Regions from separate parts of the Pseudoalteromonas sp. MMG024 genome, predicted to be linked through region 2. Evidence: riboswitches for the same ligand, from Rfam matches in the RefSeq annotation. Region 2 holds a riboswitch; the other holds the start of a gene.
What was found. Region 2 has a riboswitch for lysine ahead of dapA (4-hydroxy-tetrahydrodipicolinate synthase). Riboswitches for the same ligand answer to the same signal wherever they lie in the genome.

Region 1 (3,423 bases), on a different contig from region 2:
CGATTTAGCTAGAGGTATGATGATCTCTAACTGGATCAACTTGTTAATTTGCTTAAATACCGCCTCGGAAGAGAGTTTTGGTTCTAATTTTTTTAACAAGCTTTGGGCATCTTGGAAGCTAAAATCGCCAAAATCAAAGCGTTTAATTAAGGCTTCAATCAGTGACCAATTGTCTACCAAGGTTGCTAGAATTCTTTTAGGTGGGATCATATTTATCCACGTTAACTTGATATCTATCCAAAAAGTAAATTTTTTATAAAAAAAATGTGTAATTAGGCTAAAACCGTAGTGGTTTTAGGTAATCTTCAGTGCTACACTTCGCGCCGCTCAACAGGCTTATTATCGACCGCAGGTTGGGTGTTCGTTCAAATTTTTAACTCAACTCTACAGGTTAAAATAACAAGATGGTGTCAGGTGTTATTCTCGCGCTGATAATAATCGCATTCGTGCTGATTGTTATAGAGGATATTATCCATGTAAACAAAGCCAAAACAACGCTATTTTTTGGAACTTTGTGCTGGATTATTCTCTTTATTTCCCCTTTACATGGGCAAAGCCCAGAATCTGTTCAAAAAGAACTCGATCATAATATTTTAGAAATTGCGACCTTGTGGTTGTTTTTGATGGCAGCGATGACCTTTGTTGCTTATTTAAACTCCAAAGGGTTTATTCAAAGCTTGGTGCATAGGGTATTGCCTAATGAAATGAGCGAGCGCAATTTAATGTATTTAATCGGTGCGTTTGCATTTTTCTTCTCGTCGATTTCTGACAACATCACCGCAACGCTGATATCACTGGCGGTTGTGATGTCGTTAAAGCTTGATGCCAAAAAACTCATTAAGTATGCCACGCTTATTGTATTTGCAGTGAACTCAGGTGGGGTATCGCTTATCACCGGTGATGTAACGACCTTAATGATTTTCCTTGCAGATAAAGTCACCATTGCTAACTTATTGTTGCTTGTCGCTCCTGCAGCGTTATCGGTATTTATTTTAGCGGCCATGCTGAGTATGGGCATGAAAGGCACCATTACCTTTGAAAAAGTCGAACTGCGCCGTATTGAAAAAACTGATATCACTATTGCCTGTATTTTTGTTTCGACCATCGTAGCCACGCTAATGTTTAGTGTGTGGTATCACATTCCGCCATTATTAACCTTTTTATTTGGTTTATCGCTAATGTTCTTAGTAGCGCAATTCTTAATGCGCAAAAAAGATGTGAATAAAAAGATTATCGATTACGTGCGTGAAATTGAGTATGACACCTTATTATTCTTTGTGGGTGTGTTATTACTTGTAGGTGCGATGAAAGAAATTGGAGTGTTGAATCAATTTACCCACCTTTATGAAGTACTTGCACCTGAATATGCAAACTACTTTATGGGTATTTTGTCAGCGGCCGTTGATAACGTACCGCTTACCGCAGCACTTTTAAAAGCAGATATCGTAATGGATACACGTCAGTGGTTAACCTTTACCTATGCAACCGGTGTAGGCGGCTCAATGCTAATTATCGGTTCAGCTGCGGGTATTATTGCAATGAGCAAAATTAAGGAACTTACCTTTGTAAGTTACCTACGCATGTTTATGTATTTGATGATTGCCTATACCATTGGTTATTCATCATCGTATTTAGTTGGTTGTTTATTTATTAATTAGTGATTGACAGCTAGACGGCTAAACGGTAAATTTCAAAAGCCTTCTTTTTAGAAGGCTTTTTGTTTGCTGTAATGCGATAAACATTATTGTTGCATGCAAACAACAGAAGAGGTGCATTAACCAGGTAGTAGATTCGAGGGCGCATTCCCGACGACGGTCTATCAGGGGGTTAAATGCCGAGGAGTGATCTGGATTTGTGGCCAGCTCGCTTCGGTTCTAGAAGTTGAATCTTCGGGACTGTCACCTGTAACAGGTGGAGAGCTTCTGGCAGAGACTATCCTGATGTAATCAATCACGTTCCTTGCCAAGTTCTCCTTATTAAGATTTAAAGGAGAGACCGTGTCTAATTCGAGTATTAATGTAGCAAAATTTGGTGGTACCAGTGTCGCAGACTATGACGCTATGGTGCGCTGCGCCGAAATTGTTATATCAAACCCAAACACCTGTTTAGTTGCCGTAAGTGCAAGCTCTGGTGTTACAAATCATTTAGTAAGCCTTGCAAATGACGATTTGACGGACGCTGCACGCCAAGAGCATATTGACGCAGTGGTAGCCATTCAGCACAAAATTACTGAAAAACTCACATTAGATGACGACATTACCGAAGGTTTTTTAGCAACACTTGAAGCGTTTAAAACCTTTGCATTACAAAACGAATTTGATGACAAAGCGAGCGATGAACTATTAAGTTTTGGTGAGCGTTTATCATCGTATTTATTTACCCAAGTTTTACGCAGCTTAGGTGCACAATCGCTGCGCTTTGATGCACGCGAAGTGCTCGCGACAAATTCACATTTTGGTAAAGCAGAACCTAATGTTGAACGCACTCGTGAATTAGCACAATCAAACTTATTGCCGTTATTAAGCGAAAGTATTGTTGTTACCCAAGGTTTTATTGGTGCAAATAGCCAAGGTGACACAACCACGCTTGGCCGTGGTGGTTCTGATTACAGTGCAGCATTATTGGCTGAAGCGGTTGATGCAAAAGCTGTTTACATTTGGACAGATGTAGTGGGTATTTTTAGTACAGATCCCCGTTTATGTGTTAAAGCGGCGCCGATTGCCAAACTGAGCTTTGATGAAGCGGCAGAAATGGCAACCTTTGGCGCGAAAGTATTACATCCAGCCACTATTTTACCAGCAAGTCGCAGTGGCATTAGTGTGTTTGTTGGTTCGAGCAAAGCGCCAGAGCAAGGTGGTACTTGGATTGAAAAAGAAAAATCAGAACAAGCGGGCATTCGCGCGGTCACACAGCGTAAAAATCAAATACTATTAACGGTTAAAAGCCCTGAAATGCTGCTTGCAAGCGGCTTTTTAGCACGCGTGTTTACCATTTTAGCGAAGTACAATATTTCGGTCGATTTAGTGACTACATCTGAAATCAGTGTTGCGTTAACGTTAGATAACGCGCCGAATGCATCACGCCCGGAGCTTGAACAAGCTTGTCTTGATGAGTTAAGCGAGTTTTGTCATGTAACGGTTGAGAATAATTTAACACTGGTGGCATTAATCGGCTCTGAAATTCAATTACGTCACGGCGAAATTAATTTAATGGGTGTACTCAGTGATTTTAATATTCGTTTAATTTGCCATGGCGCAAGTAAGCACAACTTATGTTTCTTAGTTGAGCAAACTGAATCAGATAACGTGGTGCAAGCGATTCACAGTCGTTTGCTCGAAGCCTGTTAAGTCGGGTGTAAGAGAAACTTCAATAAGCGCTGGTGGCTGTTTAACAGTCATTGGCGTTGCCAAACTAAAATCAAAC
Region 2 (3,423 bases):
AGTGTCAATTAATAAACCGCCACCGTACTCGTAATAATGGCCTGTGCTAAAGGCGCTACGTGCGTCCCCACCCAAATCAACACGTTGAAATTTAAGGTAGATTGACTCGGTATGTTTTAACTTTTGGTCGAGCTTTATGGTTGCCCTAACGCTATTCGCAAAATACCAACCTGATGGGGTTGAATCACGTGTTGCATCATCACCACCAAACCCTTTACCAAAGAAGTGGTTATAACTCGACTTAACGAGCCAATGCCCCCAACGACTGGCTTTTCTGCGACTGAGAGTTAACCCCATATCAGTTAAAACTGAGTTTGCAGTTGTATTAAAATAAATACCTTCCACTTCTGCTTTAGCGGCACGACTTTCAGGGCTGTTGTAGTCATGAATATTGTCGTAATGCATCACATGCGCACCAATTGAGCCTTCTAACAACCAATTATCGTAACGATACAGCGCTGTTTCATAATCGGCATAAGCGGTGAAGATTTGATCATGGCTATCGTCGGGAATGGTCACATCATCCAGCAATATTTCTTGCGATTGTGAAATATAAGAAAAGTGCGTGTTTATGCGTGAATCTTCGTCTAACGTGTAGGTATAAGGCAGTGCAAATACTTGTAGCTGAGTTCTTAAATCAACACTTTTATCGCCTGCATCATCTCCGAGTTGCTCTAAAATATTAACCGGGTCAAAATTACCAAAGCCAAAGCGCACTACGTCAGAGTCACTTAACACAACCGACGACGCAAATGATTCCTCATAGGCTTTTTTCACCGATGCATCGCATGGCAAGCTTATAAAAACGCACAACAGAAATACTAACTTTCTCACAACTAAAGATTTTTACTTAATTTCAAGGGCAATAGCCGCTAGTTATATCATTAAACATCATGCGATTGCAGTGCTCTAAAATAAATTTTATTGACATTTAGACGTCCAAAATGTTTCAATTGCCGCTCAATCACCCTATTTTACGTTAGTGGCTATTTAAAATAGCGGCTAGCTTAGGGCTGGAAGAGGTGCGTTATTCAGGTAGTTCAGTTGAGGGGAGCAAACTCCAAAGACACTGAATGAGGGGAATTAACGCCGAGAGATAAGCTTTTTTGCTGATAACTTATCTCGGGCGCTTGGGCTGAATCCCGGCGACTGTCACCAATTACTTGTATTAAGTAAATATGTTTGGTGGAGAGCTTCTGGTCTTAGAAAAATAAGGCCATTCGCCTTATCTATTTTTTAAGTCCATTGCTCTTCGAATTTTTAGTTGTTCGAAGCTGGACTGAGCCTTTCTCTTATCCCTTCTTCGAACACATATTAAGTTCGCTAGAGATGAAATCACAATTTAATTTAACGCAGTACCCACTTTGGACTGCATTAGTCACCCCCTTCACTGAGACAGGTGAAGTTGACTATGACAATCTTGCGCAATTAGTAGCAGATCAACAAGATGCCGACAATGGCATTTTATTACTCGGCAGCACAGGTGAAGGTTTAGCATTAACCATCGCAGAGCAGCAGCGAATCGTGCGTTTTGTCTGTGACTTATCACCGACGGTACCTTTGATGGTTGCGGTAGGCGGGGTCAACTTACCGCAACAACTTGAGTGGTTAGAATTCTGTAACCAACAACCGATTGACGCACTATTACTAGGTTCACCACTTTACGCTAAACCTGGCATTAAAGGCCAAATTCAGTGGTTTGATGCATTACTCAGTGCCACAGAACTTCCTTGCATGTTGTATAACGTACCAGGACGCAGCGCCGTAGCACTTGCTCCTGAACTGTTATCAGCACTAAGTCATCACACCAACTTATGGGCTTTAAAAGAAGCCAGTGGTGACATTAGTAAATTTGAAGTATTTAGAAGCAGCAATCCTAATGTAGCTATTTACAGTGGCGATGATGCCTTAATGCCATATTTTGCCCAAGCTGGCGCAAAAGGTTTAGTATCGGTTGCAGCTAACGCATGGCCTAAACAAACCGCAGAGTTTGTTCGCAGATCGCTTTTAGGCACACCAAACCTGTTTACTACTTGGAGCGACGCGGTAAATAGCTTATTTGAAGTAGCTAACCCTGTGCCGGTAAAAGTGCTAATGCACCAACAAGGCAAGCTCAACACCCCAAATTTACGTCCACCGCTTACCCATCATGAGCTGGAATCACCTGCAGCAATTCTCGCTGCTAATCAAACAATTTTATCCTGGAATTAAGAGAGAAGTACTATGAACTGGCAAGAACTATTAAAAAACCTAGAAAACGGCACCTTACGCGCGGCAAACCAAGATGAAAATGGTAACTGGCACGCGAACGTTGAAGTTAAAAAAGGCATTTTAGATGTTTTCAAAAATGGTACTAATACTGAATTTCCAGGTGGATTTGTAGATAAAGATAACCTTGCTGTACGCGGTTTTTCTGCACAAGAAGGTGTACGTATGGTGCCAGGCGGTACGAGTGTTCGCCCAGGTGCCTATGTTGCAAGCGGCACAGTAATTATGCCACCAGCCTATGTGAATATTGGTGCCTACATCGACACCGGCACTATGGTTGATAGCCATGCATTAGTAGGCTCATGTGCTCAAATTGGTAAAAACGTACATTTAAGTGCTGCAGTGCAAATTGGCGGTGTATTGGAGCCTGTTGGCGCAAGCCCTGTAGTAATTGAAGATGATGCATTTATCGGCGCAGGTTGTGTCATCGTTGAAGGTGTGGTCGTTAAAAAAGGTGCGGTACTTGCACCAGGCGTGCGTCTTTCTGCAACTATTCCTGTTTATGACTGTGTAAATGAGCGCGTATTAGAAAAAGGCGAACCAATTCCAGAAAATGCGATTGTTATTCCTGGCTCACGCCCTTCATCAAGTGAATGGGGTCGTGAGCAAGGCTTAAGCATGTCATGTGCCCTTATCGTTAAATATCGTGATGAGCAAAGCGATGCGTCACTAGAACTTGAAGAGGCTTTACGTTAATGAGCTTCTTGAGCACACAACAGCGTCATGTGCTGGCTGAACTATGCCAGCAAAACGATACTCCCTTTTATGTTTATGATCTCGATAAACTAGAAGCGCATTTAACCACGATAACATCTCAAAATGTGGTGAAGCTATGGTATGCCGTTAAAGCCAATCCGCTATCAGAGATTATTAAAACGTTAGATAAATGCGGTTTTGACTTTGATGTAGCCAGCAGTGGCGAGCTAAATCAGGTATTAGATCAAGGCATAGACGCAAAACGTGTGCTCAACACTGGACCTGCTAAATCGAAAAAGCAGATCCAACACTTTCTCAGCAAAGGTGTTCGCACCTTTGTTGCTGAAAGTCATAATCAAGTGGCTTGGCTAAACCAAGCTGCTAGCGAACATAACATAACACTGCAAATTTTATTGCGGGTGCAACTGCGCTGGCCAGACAGTGAGAAAAACCCTCTTG

Region 1: it holds a riboswitch for lysine, as region 2 does, so the genes downstream of both, lysC (lysine-sensitive aspartokinase 3) here and dapA (4-hydroxy-tetrahydrodipicolinate synthase) in region 2, are expected to answer to the same signal.

The regions. Positions count from the first base shown of each region.
Region 1 covers NZ_JAKFZO010000004.1:80,039-83,461, reverse strand. The annotation lists gene L1068_RS05050 (hypothetical protein) at 1-210, opposite strand, end outside; gene nhaD (sodium:proton antiporter NhaD) at 405-1,658, shown strand; lysine riboswitch at 1,757-1,930, shown strand; gene lysC (lysine-sensitive aspartokinase 3) at 1,998-3,347, shown strand; gene L1068_RS05035 (4'-phosphopantetheinyl transferase superfamily protein) at 3,297-3,423, opposite strand, start outside.
Region 2 covers NZ_JAKFZO010000005.1:210,281-213,703, reverse strand. The annotation lists gene L1068_RS06815 (Solitary outer membrane autotransporter beta-barrel domain) at 1-834, opposite strand, end outside; lysine riboswitch at 1,010-1,204, shown strand; gene dapA (4-hydroxy-tetrahydrodipicolinate synthase) at 1,330-2,211, shown strand; gene L1068_RS06805 (2,3,4,5-tetrahydropyridine-2,6-dicarboxylate N-succinyltransferase) at 2,224-2,964, shown strand; gene L1068_RS06800 (PLP-dependent decarboxylase) at 2,964-3,423, shown strand, end outside.